Regions from separate parts of the Devosia sp. J2-20 genome, predicted to be linked through region 1. Evidence: riboswitches for the same ligand, from Rfam matches in the RefSeq annotation. Region 1 holds a riboswitch; the other holds the start of a gene.

Region 1 (7,803 bases):
TGCACCGATAACCTGAGCGTCCGATGGCAGTTCGGCATTGGTGGTTGCGGTCGCCTCGGCAGCGGCATTGAGCCAGTCTTCCTTGCCGACCTTGGCGCGGTCGGTCCATTCGGGGTCGGCCTGCCAGCCTGTCAGGGCTGCATTGAGCGCTTCAAGACCGGCGCGGGCGTCGGCAACCAGGGGCAGGGCGCGATGCTTGTGCGCATCAAAGGCCTGCACGTTCAGCCCGACGATCTTGAGATCGTCATTCTTGAACAGGGCCCACGAGCCGGTGGTGAAATCCTGCAGCCGTGTGCCGATCGCCAGAACCACATCGGCTTCTTCCGCCAGCGTATTGGCCGCCGCCGTACCGGTAACACCGACCGAACCCATATTGAGCGTGTGATCATGGGGCAGGCTGGACTTACCGGCCTGAGTTTCCAGCACCGGCACGCCATAGCGCTCGGCAAAGCTGCGCAGCGTCGCGCTAGCCTCAGAATACAACACGCCACCACCAGCAATGATCACCGGCTTCTTGGCCTTGATCAGCGCGGTTGCGGCATTGGCGAACTCATCGCCATCCGGCATGGGGCGGCGCACGCCCCAGATCTTTTCGGCAAAGAAACTTTCGGGATAGTCATAGGCCTCGGCCTGCACGTCCTGACACACGCTCAGCGTCACCGGGCCGCATTCGGCCGGATCAGTCAGCACCTGCATGGCCCGGCGCAGGGCGGGCATGATCTGCTCGGGGCGCGTGATGCGGTCGAAATAGCGGCTGATGGGCTTGAAGCAATCATTGGCGGTGACACTGCCATCGCCCCAATCTTCGACCTGCTGCAGCACGGGATCGGGCAGGCGGTTGGCAAACACATCACCGGGCAGCAGCAGCACGGGCAGCCGGTTCACATGTGCCAAAGCGGCCGCGGTGACCATGTTCAGTGCCCCTGGGCCGATCGAACTGGTGCAGGCCATGAAGCGACGGCGGAAGCTTGCCTTGGCATAAGCAATGGCGGCATTGGCCATGCCCTGCTCATTCTGCGCCCGATAGGTGGGCAGCGTATCCTTGACGCCGTGCAGCGCCTCGCCCAGACCAGCCACATTGCCGTGCCCGAAGATCGCGAACACGCCGCCGAAGATCGGCACGATTTCGCCGTCGATCTCGGTCTTCTGCATGGTCATGAAACGGGCCACGGCTTGGGCCATTGTCAGTCGAACGGTGTTCTGGCTCATCGCCTCAGTCCTTGTCGTCGGCGCCATGGGCGCCTGCATGTCATTGTGTCCAAGCCTATCACAGCCAGACGGTGCGGGCAGGGATGTCAGGCCGGTTTGTGATCGCCCAGACGTTCCCACACCGCGACCAGCGCGCCGAAGCGTTGTGCCATGTCGGCAATGGCCTCTTCGTCGCTCATGGAGCCCGCCAGCCATGCCTTGGCGGCGGCAGCGAAGATGGTGCGCCCCACAGCAAAGCCGCGGACCTGCCGGGAGGTGTGCGCGAGGGCAAACCCAGCTTCCAGCGCTTCATGGCTGGCTTCAAGCCCGAGCAGCACAATGCCGCGACAGAGCGGGTCGCGCGCTTCGATGACCTGATCGATGGCGCTCCAGGTTGCAGCACTGGTTTGCGGCTCCAGTTTCCACCAGTCGGGCCGAATGCCGGCATCGTAGATCTCGGTCATGGCGCGGGCGATGGTGTCATCCCCCAGCGTGCCATGCTTGCCAGCGATGATCTCAACCAGCAGGTCCCGGCCAATTTTGCGGGCGGCGTCGTGCGCGGCACCCAGTTTGGCGATCTGCTCGACCCTGAGCGCGGCAGGATCGTCGGGGTGAAAGAAGCACAGCACCTTGATGGCGTGCTCGATCGGCCAGTCGATAATCCGGCTGCCAACGTCCTGGCTGAATTCGAATTGCAGCGGCCGCGAGCCGGGCAACTCGATGGGGCGGGCAATCCAGAAGCCCTGGGCTTCGGCGGCAAACAGCGCTTTGCGGCCATGCTTGTCGTCGAGCAGCATGCCAAAGCCCGGCCGACCATCCGCAATGCGTGACGCCGCCGTTACGGCAAGTTCCTTGAAGGCGGAAATCGACGCTTCCGTCGCGCCGGGGATTTCCTCAAGCTGGCTACGATGATCAATCGCCAGCGCCATCAGCTTTGGCCAGGCGCGGCGGCGTGTGGTCGCCCAGTGGATATGATTGAGATCGTCGTCATTGCGCAGGGCGCGCTTGGGGCTGCCCTTGGTCATGAAGTGATCGAGCTCGGCCCAGCTGGGGTATTCCGGCGAACACATCAGGCGCGATACGGCGAAGGCGCCGCAGGCATTGGCCCAGGTGGCGCTGGTGGCGTGGCTCTCGCCGCTCAGCCAGCCGCGCAACCAGCCGCTCATGAAGGCGTCGCCCGCCCCCAGCACATTATAGACCTCGATGGGGAAGCCTTCACCGACGATGCCGGCTTCCAGATCATCGGGGATGGCACCATCATAGACGATGCAGCCCATGGGCCCGCGCTTCAAGACAATCGTAGCGGAGGAAAGGCCACGGATCGTCCTGAGCGCGGAGAGCAGGTCGGCTTCACCGGAGGCAATGAGGACCTCCTCTTCGGTGCCGACGATCAGGTCACAGTCGGGCAGCACCGACTGGTATTTTTGCGAGACGATGTCGGAGGCGACATAGCGCTCAAAGCCTGCATCATGGCCGGCAAGGCCCCACAGATTGGGGCGGTAATCAATGTCGAAGGCAATACGGGCGCCACTGGCCCTGGCAATACGGATCGCCTTTTTCTGCGCCGCTTCGCTATTGGGGCGCGAGAAATGGGTGCCGGTAACCACGATGGAACGGGCAGAGGCGATCAGGGCTTCATCGATATCGCCTTCGTCCAGTGCCATGTCGGCGCAGTCGGTGCGATAAAAGATCATGGGCGAGACGCCCTCGGCCTCGACCGAAAGCAGCACCAGCGCCGTCAGGCGCGCGGGGTCGGTGGCTATACCGGCAGTTTCAACGCCCTCGCGGGCCAGCTGTTCGGTGATGAAGCGGCCCATCTGTTCGTGGCCGACGCGGGTGATCAGCGCCGACTTCAGCCCCAGCCGGGCCGTGCCCACCGCAATATTGGCGGGGCAGCCGCCCACGGATTTGGCAAAGCTGCCGACGTCTTCAAGCCGCGTGCCGATCTGCTGGCCATACAGGTCCACCGAAGCGCGCCCGATGGTAATGACATCGAGCGTTTTCGTCCCGTGTTCGGGCTGCGCGTTTGTCACGGCGATCCTCCCATGCGGCCAACGGCCAATCAGTCTTCATCCAGCGATCTGGATGCCGATTATGAAACATAGGTTCCGGCGCTTCGTCAATATAGAACGCGCGTTCTATTTGTGGAATGTCAGCCCCGGCGCCGCTTTTCCGCAATGCTAACCGTCAGCGCCATGGCAAAGGCCATGCTCGCCGATAACGAGCGGAAACCGGCATGGTCGGCTTCGACCACCTCGAACCATTCCCGGGAACACTCTGCCAGTGGCGAGAAAGCCGAGTCGGTCAGCGACACCACCGGGATGTCGCGCGCCGCCAGCGCCCGCGCCTGCGCCGCGCTTTCAGAAGCATAGGGGGCGTAACTGATGGCGAAGGCAGCATCTTGCGGTGTGGCCATGGCCAGCAGGTCATCATCGGTCCCCGCAGAGGTGCCGACCAACTGGCACTTCACCCGCAGCTTGCCAAAGGCGTAGGCCATGTAATTGGTGATGGGGTAGGAGCGGCGCTTGGCGATCAGATAAATGGTGTCGGCACCTGCCAGTAGCGTCACCGCACGTTCCAGCTGATCGGGATCCACGGCGGCGGCAATGGCGTCAATGGATCGGTGCCCGGCAGCCAGAAAGCCGTTGAGCAGGCTGGTGCTCTCGGCAATTGTGGTGTCGCCGGCTTCTAGCGCCTTGAGCCGGTCGTCATAGGATGAGGTGCGCTCCCTCAATCGGGCGCGGAACAGCAATTGCAGGCCGGAAAAGCCGTCAAACCCGAAATGCTGGGCAAAGCGCACCAGCGTTGACGGTTGCACATTGGCTGACAGGGCAATGCTGGCTGCCGTGCCAAAGGCGATCTCGTCGGGATTATCCAGCGCATAGGCCGCGACCTGGCTCAACCGCTTGGGCAATTCGCTCTTGCGCTCGATAATCGCGGTGCGCAGGGCATCAAAATCCTGCGGTGGCTCGGCTGTGGCGGTGACTTCAGACATGCGGGTCCTCGCTATTGCGCCGCCATCTTCCCCAAACTGCTCCAGCATTCAAGTCTTTTTGGAAAGCCTGTTCCAAAGGTGGAATAAAACACGATGCCCTGGTGGACCCCGTTGAACCGGTTACCAGCAGGATACAATATGCCCACCGCGCGGGGACAACTGGGCATGAAAAAGGGCCGCCTGTCGGCGACCCCCTTGGCATATCAGGCCATGCTGAGTTTCTGGCGGTTCTGCGATTCATTCCACAGAATGAAGGTCGACGCCGCCAGGATCAGGATCGACCCAGGCCAGAACCAGATCGATGGGGCCTGGCTGAGAACAATCCAGCCCAGCAGACCGCTCAGCGGCACCTTGAGATCGCCAAATGGCTGCAGATAGGTCGCGTCGGCGACCTTGTAGGCGATGCTGAGCAGATATTGCGCGGCTGCCGTCAACCCACCCAGCAGCAGCAACAGCCACAGCCCGGTGCCGGAGGGCAGGGCGAAGGGGAAGCCGGTGGCCAGCCCGTTGGGGACCAGCGTCGGCGCCAGCCAGGCGAAGGCGTTCACGGCCAGCAGGATCAGCAGGTGATTGGGCGTGACCAGCACCAATAGCGACACAGTCAGCGTTTCCGGCGATTCAGTGCGCGACAGATATTTGGTCAGCACGTCGGTGGTCGCCCACAGCGCAGCGGCCGCAATCGGGATCAGCGTATAGGCGCTGAGCCCCTCGACGCCGACACCGGAGACGATGATGGCACCGACAAAGCCGACCAGGCCCGCGCCAATACGAGCGGTCGAGGCGCGTTCGCCGAGGAACAGGGTTGAGCCCAGAATGATGAAGAGCGGGCCGGTGGCGAGCAGGGTGACCATCTGCCAGATCGGCACGCCCGAGGCGAAGCCGTAGACGAACACGTGTACGCCCAGCGCCGACACAAAGGCACGAACCCCGTGCAATACCGGGTGTTTGGTGCGCAGATTGTGCACCCCGATGCGCATGATGAGCGGTAGGGCCAGGACCGAGGCGATGACATATTGCCAGAACGCCATGCCGGTCGAGCTCATGCCATAGCCGCCATATTCCACCGGCGTTGGCAGCGCCGATTGCAGCACGTTGGTGCCGGCGAAGGCAAGGCTTGCCACCACCATGAACAGGGCGCCTGTGACGGCGCTATTTTGGGTAGACGAGGAAACGTGGTTCATTACAAAAGTCCTTTCCGTAACCAGTTTCCTCAGGGTTACGGGAAGTCTCGCCAACGCCCGCGGCCCGGCCCTTAAAAGGGTGCGGACGCGGGGCGTGCCAGCGTGGTCCCGTTCTCTTTCATCCGGACTATACCGTCGGCTCCGGAGTTACACCGGATCTGCTGACCTTCGCTTGCACGAAGCGCTCGCGGGCTTGGCGTCGCCGCCTTTACCGCCGGTGGGGAATTGCACCCCGCCCTGAGAACATTGCGAAACTATCGTTCCGCAGCGCCGAACATAGGGGAGGGCCCGGGCGCCGACAAGTAGCTACATGGCTGTAACCGTGCGTCTTGCTGGCCCATCGAGGAAACTGGTCGCGCGAAAGCGCCGCCTGAATGCGGTTATCGAGCTGCGATGGCGAGGCGGCTGCCTCCAAGGGTATAAAGTGAAAGTGAGACAGCCGCCTCGCCATCACGCCGGGGCTTTGCACGGGTCGGGCATGGCTGGCCGTATTGCAGACCGAGGCAGCACACATTTCCCCCGCGTGACGGGAGCGACCTCCCATCCCCGGCAGTCCCTGCGCGCATCACTCGTCATGACTGGGCTCTGACGCAGGCAATGACAGAACTATATGCGCAGCCATTGGCCACGGGGATAAGAAGCACAAGATTGGGGGCTTTTTTTGCTGGACCGGAAGGCGGTCTTTCGCCTGCCAAGCTGGTTTGTTGCTCCCACCTGACCTTCCCCCGTGGGGGAAGGCCGGCAGGGAGGAACCGCTAGTTGCCGTGATCGAGCCAGGCAACCTGTTCGGGGGTCAGCTTGATGTCGAAGGCCAAGAGGCTATCGTCGAGTTCGCCCAGCGTGCGGGGCCCAATCAGCGGGATGGACGGGAAGGGCTGGGCCAGAACGAAGGCCAGGGCGACATGGATCGGATTGTGACCGATCTTTTCGGCCAGCTCGATCGCGCGGTCGCGACGGGCGAAGTTCTTGTCATTGTACCAGCAGCGGACCAGCTCTTCATTGTCGGTCTTGTCGCGACCGGCACGGTCGGTGAAGAAGCCACGGCCCTGACTGGACCAGGAGAAATTGGTGGTCTGGGTGTCGGTCAGCCACTTTTTCCAGTCGTCCGAGGCCGAGGTGACGCAGCCATCCCAAATCGGCTCCAGCATTTCGGACAGCGCGAAATTGTTCGACAGTGCCATCGGCTTGGTCTTGCCGGTGCGTTCGGCATAGGCCACGGCCTCGTCGAAGCGCTCCCGGGTCCAGTTGGAGCCACCGAATGGTCCGCGAATGCGGCCATTCTTGACCTCGGCATCCATGGCGTCGACGAACTCGCCAACCGGGACATCGAGATTGTCGCGGTGCATGAAGTAGATATCGACATAGTCGGACTGCAACCGGTCCAGCGACTGGGTCAGCTGCTTGGCGATCACGTCGGGATAGCACAGAGGGCTATGCGCACCCTTGCCGATCAGCACCGAGCCTTCGCGCGTGCCGCGATTGGTGTGCCACTCGCCATAGAGCTTTTCGGTATAGCCGCCGCCATAGACAAAGGCGGTGTCAAAGATATTGCCGCCACGCTCCCAGAATGCGTCGAGCAGGATGGCGCCTGACGCGAAGCTCTTGAAGTCCTCAAAGCCCAGCGCCACGGTCGAGGCCTGCTTGCCCAGACCTGGAATGGAACGCTTGGGAATGACGCCCTGATTGGCGCCCAGCGGGCGATTGGCCAGCGTGTTGACGCGGTTGGCGCTGGTTTCGACCGAGAACTCGATCCCGGCATCGCGACGCCACTGATCGAGCACCCGGGCATTGCCCAGAGTGTCATTCCAGCTCATGCCTGGCTCAGCCAGTTCCTGCCGCCTGGCGAGGATGGCCTCAGAGGCGGCATCGACCTCGAACGAATAGACGTGGCGCTCTTCGCCCACGCTGACCGTTTCAGTCTTGCCGTCCTTGATGATGTCGATCTTGCCGACGCCCTTGGTGCGGTCGCCACCGGCAAACCAGAAGTCAGGCACCTCGATACGGCCATCTGCACCGTGAATGCGCAGCACATTGTCCAGATTGGCCATCACTGCGCAGGAGACCTGCGCCACTATGCCGTTTTCGAAGGTCAGTACAGCCGCGGCCCAGTCATCCGTGCCTTCGGCATTGAGCTTGGCGGTGCCAGCCACCTTGACCGGATCGGCGAAGGGCCTGCCCATGGCAGTGCCGGCAATCAGCCGGGCCATCGAGACGGGATAGCCGCCGACATCAAGAATGCCGCCGCCGGCCAGCTTGGAGGCGAACAGGCGGTGCTCGGGCTGGAACTTGCCCATGGAGAAGCCAAAGCTCGACTGGATCATCCGCACGTCACCAATGACGCCCGATTTAAGCAGTTCGATCAGCTTGGCGGTCTGCGGGTGCAGGCGATACATGAAGGCTTCGCCAGCAAAGGTACCTGCCTGCTTGTGGGCATGCAGC
Region 2 (7,803 bases), 1.1 Mb from region 1:
GCAGCGCAGCGATCCCAAAGCATCGCCCGTCAGGCATTCGGAATGCACCCGGACCAACGGCACGCCGGAAATTGGTGCGTTGACCACTGCAAGGTGCTCCGCTCCATCAAGAAGACTGCGAAAGGCATAGACCCGCGCGGCAACGCCCGACAGGGACGATGGCAGATCGGCGACGGCCACCTGTTCGACCAGTTGTTCGGTCCGGTAGCGATGGGCGACAAGTTCGGCAATCGTCAGTATGGGCAGACCATGTCTGGCGGCAAAGCGCTCCAGATCAGGGCGTCGCGCCATCTCACCGTCATCCCGCATGATCTCGCAAATTGCGGCGGCCGGCTCCAAGCCAGCAAGACGCATCAGGTCGACCCCGCCTTCGGTATGACCGTTGCGCACGAGAACGCCACCCTCTGCCGCGCGCAGCGGAAAGACGTGCCCCGGCGAGACAATGTCTCCGGACCGGGCTTCGGGATTCACAGCAGCCAAAATCGTGCGCGACCGATCATGCGCCGATATGCCGGTGGTTATGCCCGCATGCGCCTCGATCGAAACCGTGAACGCCGTTGTCCGGCGGCCCTTATTGCTGTTCGTCATGGGCGACAGTTGCAGCCGGTCGACCTGCTGACCACTCAGCGCCAGACAGATCAGGCCCCGCCCATAGGTGGCCATGAAGTTTACAGCGTCAGGAGTCGCAAATTGCCCAGCAACAATCAGATCCCCCTCGTTTTCGCGGTCTTCGTCATCAACCAGGATCACCATTCCCCCCTGGCGAAGCTGGCTCAGGGCTTGGGATAGGGCTGACATAGGCGCTCCACATATTTGGCGATCATATCGACCTCGACATTGATTTCGTCACCCGGTCCGGTGGCGTGCAAGTTGGTGTGGTTCCACGTATGGGGAATAATGGTGATGCCGATAATGGTTTTGCCGTCTGCCGCGGCGCTGACGCTATTGAGCGTCAGACTGATCCCGTCCAATGCAATCGAGCCTTTTTGCACGCAGTAGCGGCCAAGTTCTGCGGGCAGTGCCAGTTCCAGTCTGAACGCCCCGTCCTCAGGGGTGGCAGCGATCAGTTGAGCAGTGCCATCAACGTGACCTTGTACCAGATGACCCGACAGCCTGGTTTCCAGGCGCACCGCACGCTCAAGATTGACGCTGCCGCCCACCGCAATCCGGCCAAGGCTGGTACGCGCCGTCGTTTCGGGGCTGACAAAGAAGGTCGCCTCGCCCCCCGTAGTCAGGTCGGTGACGGTCAGGCAAACGCCATTGACCGCGACGCTTTCCCCCAGCGCAAGGTCATCCCAACCGGTCTGCAACACCAGCACGCGGGTCTGTCCCCGCTGGGTGATGCTGATCACCGGGGCCAATCGTTCAACTATTCCAGAAAACATCGGTTTCCTCTCAACTTTAGGTTGTCGTGGAGCGGTAGCGGATCGTGACCAGATCGTTCGCGCCGGGATCTGCGGCCTGCCGGATCAGAACGTGTTCATCCCAGTGCCCTCCGGCCAGGATGGACTGGGTCAACTCGGCCCCGGCCTCGACCAAGACCTCCAGACATCCGGCTGCGCCCAGCCGCGTCAGGGCAGTGGTGATGTCGGTCTCGATCGACACCAGGAAGCCGCGGCTCTGCGCGGCCGCGATATAGGCGGGCGCGACGCGAGCACGACGGTCAAGAATGACCAGATGACGCTGCTTGTTCTGGAAATCGGAGACACGACGGACGCTGAAATCGGGTGCATCGGCGAGGACAGTGCCCGACCCCGTCAACACGGCGTCGGCCTGCTTGCGCCGGCGATGAGCGAGATCGAGCGCTGCGGGACCCGTGAATGTTTTCTGCCCTGCTGGGGGGACCATGCCGCCTTCGCGGCTGATCGCCTGCTTGAGCGTCACCCAGGGAAGTCCGGTTTGGGTGTGTTTGACAAAGGGCGCCAGCAGGCGGGCTGCCCTTCTATGAAGTTCTTCGGTCGTCCCGGTCTCAAGTTCGGCCAGGTCATGTACCGTCAGCCCTGCGCGTTGAAGATGCTCTGCGCCACCGCCGGCAACGCGTGGATTGGGGTCGCGCGCGCCGATCCAGACATGGTGGGCCGGCGTTTGCAGGAGGGCCCCGCGCAGGGCGGTGTTCGGCCCGAATGGTTGCAGGGCTCTAGGGTGACGATAATGGTGTGAATGCGGGCGAAGCTGCCATTTGATTGGCTCTGGGCAATAGCGAGCGCTTCAGCGTGAGGCTGGCCCGCTCGCTGATGTGCGGCCGCCGCCAATATTTCTCCGTCAACACCGAGCAGGACGCAGCCAACGGGCGGATTGGGCGCGGTCGCCCCTTGCCATTGCTGAGCCAGATCCAGCGCGTGAGCAAACGCCGAGGCGATTGCCCCTGCTGGCAGTGTTGAGTGTTCTTGGGTTTTTGACGTCTGCATGCCGGCCCGCACTTTCTCAAGAGAAAGACGCAGCGCAGGGCAATGACAGCAATTCCCCGTCTCCGGAGTGCGGAAACGTGGTTCGCCTGTCATGTGTTCTCTACCATCCGGACTATACCGTCGGCCTCGGAGTCAAACCGAGTCTGCTGACCTTGCCTCGATTGAAGCAAGCGCTCGCGGGCTGATGCGCCAAAGCGCAAACACCGCCGGTGGGGAATTGCACCCCGCCCTGAGAACGTCTGTCAGACCAGTTTGGTCTGACGACGGCGATATAGGCGGCAAAACCGGTTCACGCAAGTCACGTCCAGTTTAGCTGAAGCAAGATAATCCTCCCATGGCGGCGAACATCCCGACCGTCGGGGGCGCAAAAACTCGCCAACGGCCTAACGAATTGCTGCAGACCTCCGGGTCCAGCGGATAGGTATCCAGGCGCCACCCCGACAATATCGACTTGCGCTATCGTGCGGGGCTTCTGAAGTCGGTTCAGTCTTTCGCGCCAACGACGCAACGCTAGGGCGCATGGAGCGTTGTCGTCAGAAGACGTCGGCAACGGTCGGGTGTCTGAACCCTCATAACACGCCCCCAAGGATCATGGCGATGTCCGTGCCTCTCAAAGCCGTGATGATCAATTGCAGCCTTAAGCCTGAGCCGGGTGCCTCCCACACTGGGTCTGTGTTGCAGGCCGTTGAGAACATTATGGGCAAGAATGCGGTAGACGTGGTCCACATCCACGCCGCAGCCCGACAAATTGCGTTTGGGATTTATCCCGACATGACAGAGCACGGCGCCAAGATTGATGACTGGCCCGATATTTGGAAGCAAATCGACGCCGCGGACATCCTCGTCGTGGGGACGCCGATCTGGCTGGGTGAAGAAAGCTCGATCTGCCGGCTGGTGATCGAGCGGCTATATGCCATGTCCGGCATCCTGAATGACAAGGGGCAGAGTATTTTCTACGGCAAGGTCGGCGGGGCCGTTATTACCGGCAATGAGGACGGTATCAAACACTGCGCAATGACCATCCACTACGCCATGAGCCACGTCGGCATTACTATTCCGCCTCAGGCGGACTGCGGCTGGATCGGCGAAGCTGGCCCTGGCCCCTCCTATGGTGATGAGGTTGACGGTAAGCCAGTCGGTTTTGACAATGAATTCACGCAGCGCAATACAACGATCATGACTTGGAATCTGATACACTTGGCCCGCATGCTCAAAGTCGCGGGTGGGTATCCGAACGAGGGCAATGACCGTAATGCCTGGAATGCGGGCCAGCGCTTCGATTACGAGAATCCAGAATACCGTACCTAGGACGTGCGGCCGATATCCTGGGTCAGATCCATCGCGACTGCCAAACTCAAGCGCCTTAGTGTAGATATAACCAAGCTTACTTCATAGTCGGAGGAATCGCCCGCCTATCGGCGAAGACTCATTTCTTACTCCGACATGGCTTTTCTTCATCAGGAAGTCTTGTGTCGTTATGAGCGCAATTGACGGGTGCTATACTGTAGATTGGGTGGCATCTGGAATGCGCCGCTTCACCCCGCGCAGCAGGACAGTTTTGCAACGTCGCGGTCAAAGGTCTGCGCGGCGAGTTTCAGGCCTTCAACCGTTGTCAGGTAAGGGAATAGCGTTTCACCGAGTGCCTTGGTTGTCATGCCAAACTTCAGAGCCAGCGCAAGGGTCTGAATACTGTCTGAACCCTCAGGCGCCAAGATTACACCACCGAGCAAGCCGTCGGTATTTGCGTCCGCTATAAGCTTGATGACACCACGCGTATCGCGTGCCGCCAGTGCGCGTGGGACATTGTCGAACGTCAACACGCTGGTTTTCACCTCATGCCCTGCGGAGATCGCTCCGCTCTCGGTTAGCCCCACTCCCGCCACCTGCGGATCGGTGAACACGACCCATGGCATCGCCGCATTGTCATAGCGTTCTGTCCCGCCCATTGCGTTCTTGGCGGCAAGTTTTGCGCCATAAGCGGCCATGTAGACAAACTGGTCGCGGTCAGTCACATCGCCTGCAGCGTAGACACCGGGGCGCGTGGTCTGCATGTCATCGCCGACTTTGATCGCACTGCGCCGGTCAGTTGCAACGCCCATGGCTTCTAATCCCAGCCTGTCAGTATTTGGACTGCGACCTGTAGTAACCACCAGATGATCGGCACTGAGCTCAAGCGGCCTGCCATTTTGTGTAACGCTCAAAATTACGGAACCACCATCAGCGCGGCAGCCATCGTAAGTCACACCGCTACGCACGGCGATATCCTCGTCATCGAATACTTGTGCGAGCGCTTCGGAGACCTCTGGCTCGACCTCTGGCAGAAGGCGGGAACGGCAGACCACCGTCACCTTCACGCCCATACGCGCCATCATTTGCGCCAGCTCGACGCCAATGTAGCCGCCGCCAACAAATATCAGACTGTCGGGTAAAGTATCGAGTTCCAGGAGTGAGGTGCTGTCGAGTGTTGGAACATCTGCAATGCCGGCAATGCTCGGTAGTGATGGTCGCCCCCCAGTGGCTATTATGATCCTGGGTGCCTGGATCAGGCGATTGCCAACTTTTACGCCGTCCTTTACCAGCACAGCAGCACCCTCATCGAAATAGGTGATGTTTTCATACCCGGGGAGCAGGTCGGCATATTTCTTCTGGCGTAGACCTGCCACCAAAGCCTCCTTTCCCGCCATAAGTGCGCCCCAGTCATCGACTTGTGCTGAGCCCGACACGCCAGGAAACCGCATGGCTGTCCGTGCGCCGTAAATTGCCTCGGCTGCACGGATCATTGCCTTGGAGGGAACGCAGCCAACGTTGACACACGTGCCGCCGATGAGCCCATGGCCGATGAGCGCCACCCGCTTGCCTGCCTCTGCCGCCGTTATCGAGGCCGAAAATCCCGCTGAACCAGCTCCGATCACAGCGATATCAAAGGTGTCTTTGTCGACACTGGGAATGGTGCAGCAATCGTGCGTCTCGACCTGCTGGTCCATAGCTAAGTCCTTTCAGCGAGCGTATCCGCGCATTTGGTGTTGAGATGCGCGCGCGCAGCGGTGACTGGGGTCAGGAGCGGCGTCAGAGCCCATCCGATCTGGAAAAGCGGTTGCCATCATTGGCAATGGTCTCGAAGATCAAACCATGGAGCCTATGTCCGAGGCGTAGCTCGGATAGGCAAATATCATGGCTTTGATCTGATTGGCGGTCAGGCCAGCACCCATCGCCATTGCAAAAAGATTGATCTGTTCTTCAGCTCCAGGCCCGATTAGATGTGCGCCCAAGATCAGACCTGTACCCTGTTCAACTAGAACCTTGAAGGCTGATCGCTTCGCACCAACCCGCATAGACGAATACCAACCCGGCGTTCGCTCGAAATGCGTGTCGAACTTTAACCCGCGCTCTGTTGCAGCGAATTCTGACAAACCAACGGTGGCGACTGGCGGTAGCGTGAACACCACGCTTGGTACAGGTGGGTAAGACACTGTGCGTTCGTCCTTGCCTGCCAGCAAATTCTTGCCCGCAATGCGCGCCTCATACGCTGATACAGGGGTGATATTCAGGCCGCTATCAGCGCAGTCTCCGGCAGCGAAGATCGCAGGATTGGTGGTGCGCATCGCGCTATTTACCTGAATTCCGCGCGGTCCAGCCTCAACTCCAGCCGCTGGCAAATTGAGGTGATCAATATTGGGCACGCGTCCCGTTGCATGGACCACCAGGTCACATGTCTGTGTCTTGGTGCCGTAGGGCGTTTCAAAGACAACGGCGAATTCCTCTTCGCGCTTTTCAACCTTCAGTACCTTTGCCTCTGTCTGCAGGTCGATGCCCAACTCGACCGAGGCCTCAACCAGCATTTCAACCAGATCAGGATCGAACGGTCCGAGTGGTCGCTTTGCCATTTCCAGAACCGTAACTGCGCTGGCTCCCGCACGTTTGGCGATGTGGGAAAACTCCATCGCGATAAACCCGCCACCAACGAAGACAACGCGGTTGGGCCGTTCGGGCAGGTCGAGAAATTCCGTGCTGGTGGTCAGAAGACCTTCGCCAGGAATGTTCAGGGTCATCGGGCGGGCGCCGGTCGCAATATGGAAATGTTTGGCGCGCAAGGTTTCGCCGTTCAACTCAATTGCGTCAGACCCCGTGAACCTCGCCGACCCGTGCAATGTGGCGATGCCAGCCTTCTTGAAACCTGTCTCAATGCGTTGTGGCATTGCATCGGTGAAGGTGCGTTTGAACGCCATCATCTCGGGCCAGTTAATTGATGGACGGGCGTCAAAGCCGTTTCCCGACATGTTCTGCGCCCATTCCACGCCTTCGGTGACAGCGATCAGCATCTTCTTGGGATCGCACCCTCGCAGCGCGCAAGTGCCGCCATACGGCAACTCGTCGATACTGGCGACCTTCCAACCCGCTGACGCCGCCATCCTGGCCACCCCATTGCCGCCGGTTCCCGCTCCAATCACGATCAGGTCGAAGTCAAATGCCTTAGTCATGAGGGTTTCCCTTTATTGAAACAAAAATGGCGGCTCGGTTTATCGAGCCTGCATGGTCATGGCCCGCGTCAGGAATTCTTGCGCTGCTGACGGCGCCATACAGCGTAAACCGTCAACCCGATGAAGAACGCGAGTGCGGGCAACAGCACAAAGTCCAGCCAGCCCAGCACCGCCGACATCCCAACAATACCGAGAAGGATCACCAGAACCGGTGTGAAGCAGCAGAGTGCCAGAATTACCGTGCCGAACAGGCCAAGGCCGAGCAGTTGCTTGTTCGATTTCTCGGACTTTGAATTCATGAATATCGCCCTTGTTCATTGCCTGGTGTCACAAAGCTGCGCTGGCAGCGCGCTCTCCGAATTTCCTCGTCGGGCCTAACCCTGAACCGCTGCGGGGTAGCCTGATTGTTCAGACGCCAGTGCAATTGCCGCGATGTCGGTCTTCGCCGGATCAAACGAAACATGTGCTGTGCGCGCGTCAAAATTCACTTCGACCGATTGCACACCTTCGACACCGCTCATCGCGGCCTTGACCGTTACGGGGCACAATGCACAGGTCATGTTCTCAATAAAAAAGGTGGCCTCAGCGAGCTCTGTCTGGCTGATCGATTGCGCATAGGTTGCGGGAGCGATTGCGGAGACACCAAACAGCAAAATTCCAAGCGCCAGGAAGACGGTACTTCTCATGATTACTTCTCCTTTGATTCAGTAAAATAGTGGCGCCCACCAGTTGACCGTCAACGACAGGAGCACCAGCACGGCGGCCACCCACAGCACCGCCTTGGTGATGCGCGAGGATTGCGGTCGCGCACAGTATGAGTCGTCGACACAGGCTGGCTGCTTGCGAAAATAGACGTGCCAAAAGCCCACTGAGATGAAGGCAATTGCGATCCCCGATGTGATCGGCTTGTAGGGTTC

The links. Region 1 has a riboswitch for FMN ahead of AC0L37_RS11040 (DMT family transporter). Riboswitches for the same ligand answer to the same signal wherever they lie in the genome.
Region 2: linked by a shared signal. The riboswitch ahead of AC0L37_RS16340 (hypothetical protein) and the one ahead of AC0L37_RS11040 (DMT family transporter) in region 1 are both predicted to bind FMN.

Annotation. Positions count from the first base shown of each region.
Region 1 covers NZ_CM147870.1:2,249,148-2,256,950, reverse strand. The annotation lists gene iolD (3D-(3,5/4)-trihydroxycyclohexane-1,2-dione acylhydrolase (decyclizing)) at 1-1,209, opposite strand, end outside; gene AC0L37_RS11050 (bifunctional 5-dehydro-2-deoxygluconokinase/5-dehydro-2-deoxyphosphogluconate aldolase) at 1,296-3,221, opposite strand; gene AC0L37_RS11045 (MurR/RpiR family transcriptional regulator) at 3,341-4,183, opposite strand; gene AC0L37_RS11040 (DMT family transporter) at 4,387-5,364, opposite strand; FMN riboswitch at 5,471-5,613, opposite strand; gene AC0L37_RS11035 (aldo/keto reductase) at 6,120-7,803, opposite strand, start outside.
Region 2 covers NZ_CM147870.1:3,309,063-3,316,865, forward strand. The annotation lists gene ribB (3,4-dihydroxy-2-butanone-4-phosphate synthase) at 1-798, opposite strand, end outside; gene AC0L37_RS16330 (riboflavin synthase) at 774-1,352, opposite strand; gene AC0L37_RS16335 (RibD family protein) at 1,402-1,884, opposite strand; gene AC0L37_RS16340 (hypothetical protein) at 1,995-2,501, opposite strand; FMN riboswitch at 2,500-2,649, opposite strand; gene AC0L37_RS16345 (flavodoxin family protein) at 3,006-3,716, shown strand; gene merA (mercury(II) reductase) at 3,944-5,392, opposite strand; gene AC0L37_RS16355 (dihydrolipoyl dehydrogenase family protein) at 5,531-6,886, opposite strand; gene merF (mercury resistance system transport protein MerF) at 6,955-7,185, opposite strand; gene AC0L37_RS16365 (heavy-metal-associated domain-containing protein) at 7,261-7,572, opposite strand; gene AC0L37_RS16370 (mercuric transporter MerT family protein) at 7,591-7,803, opposite strand, start outside.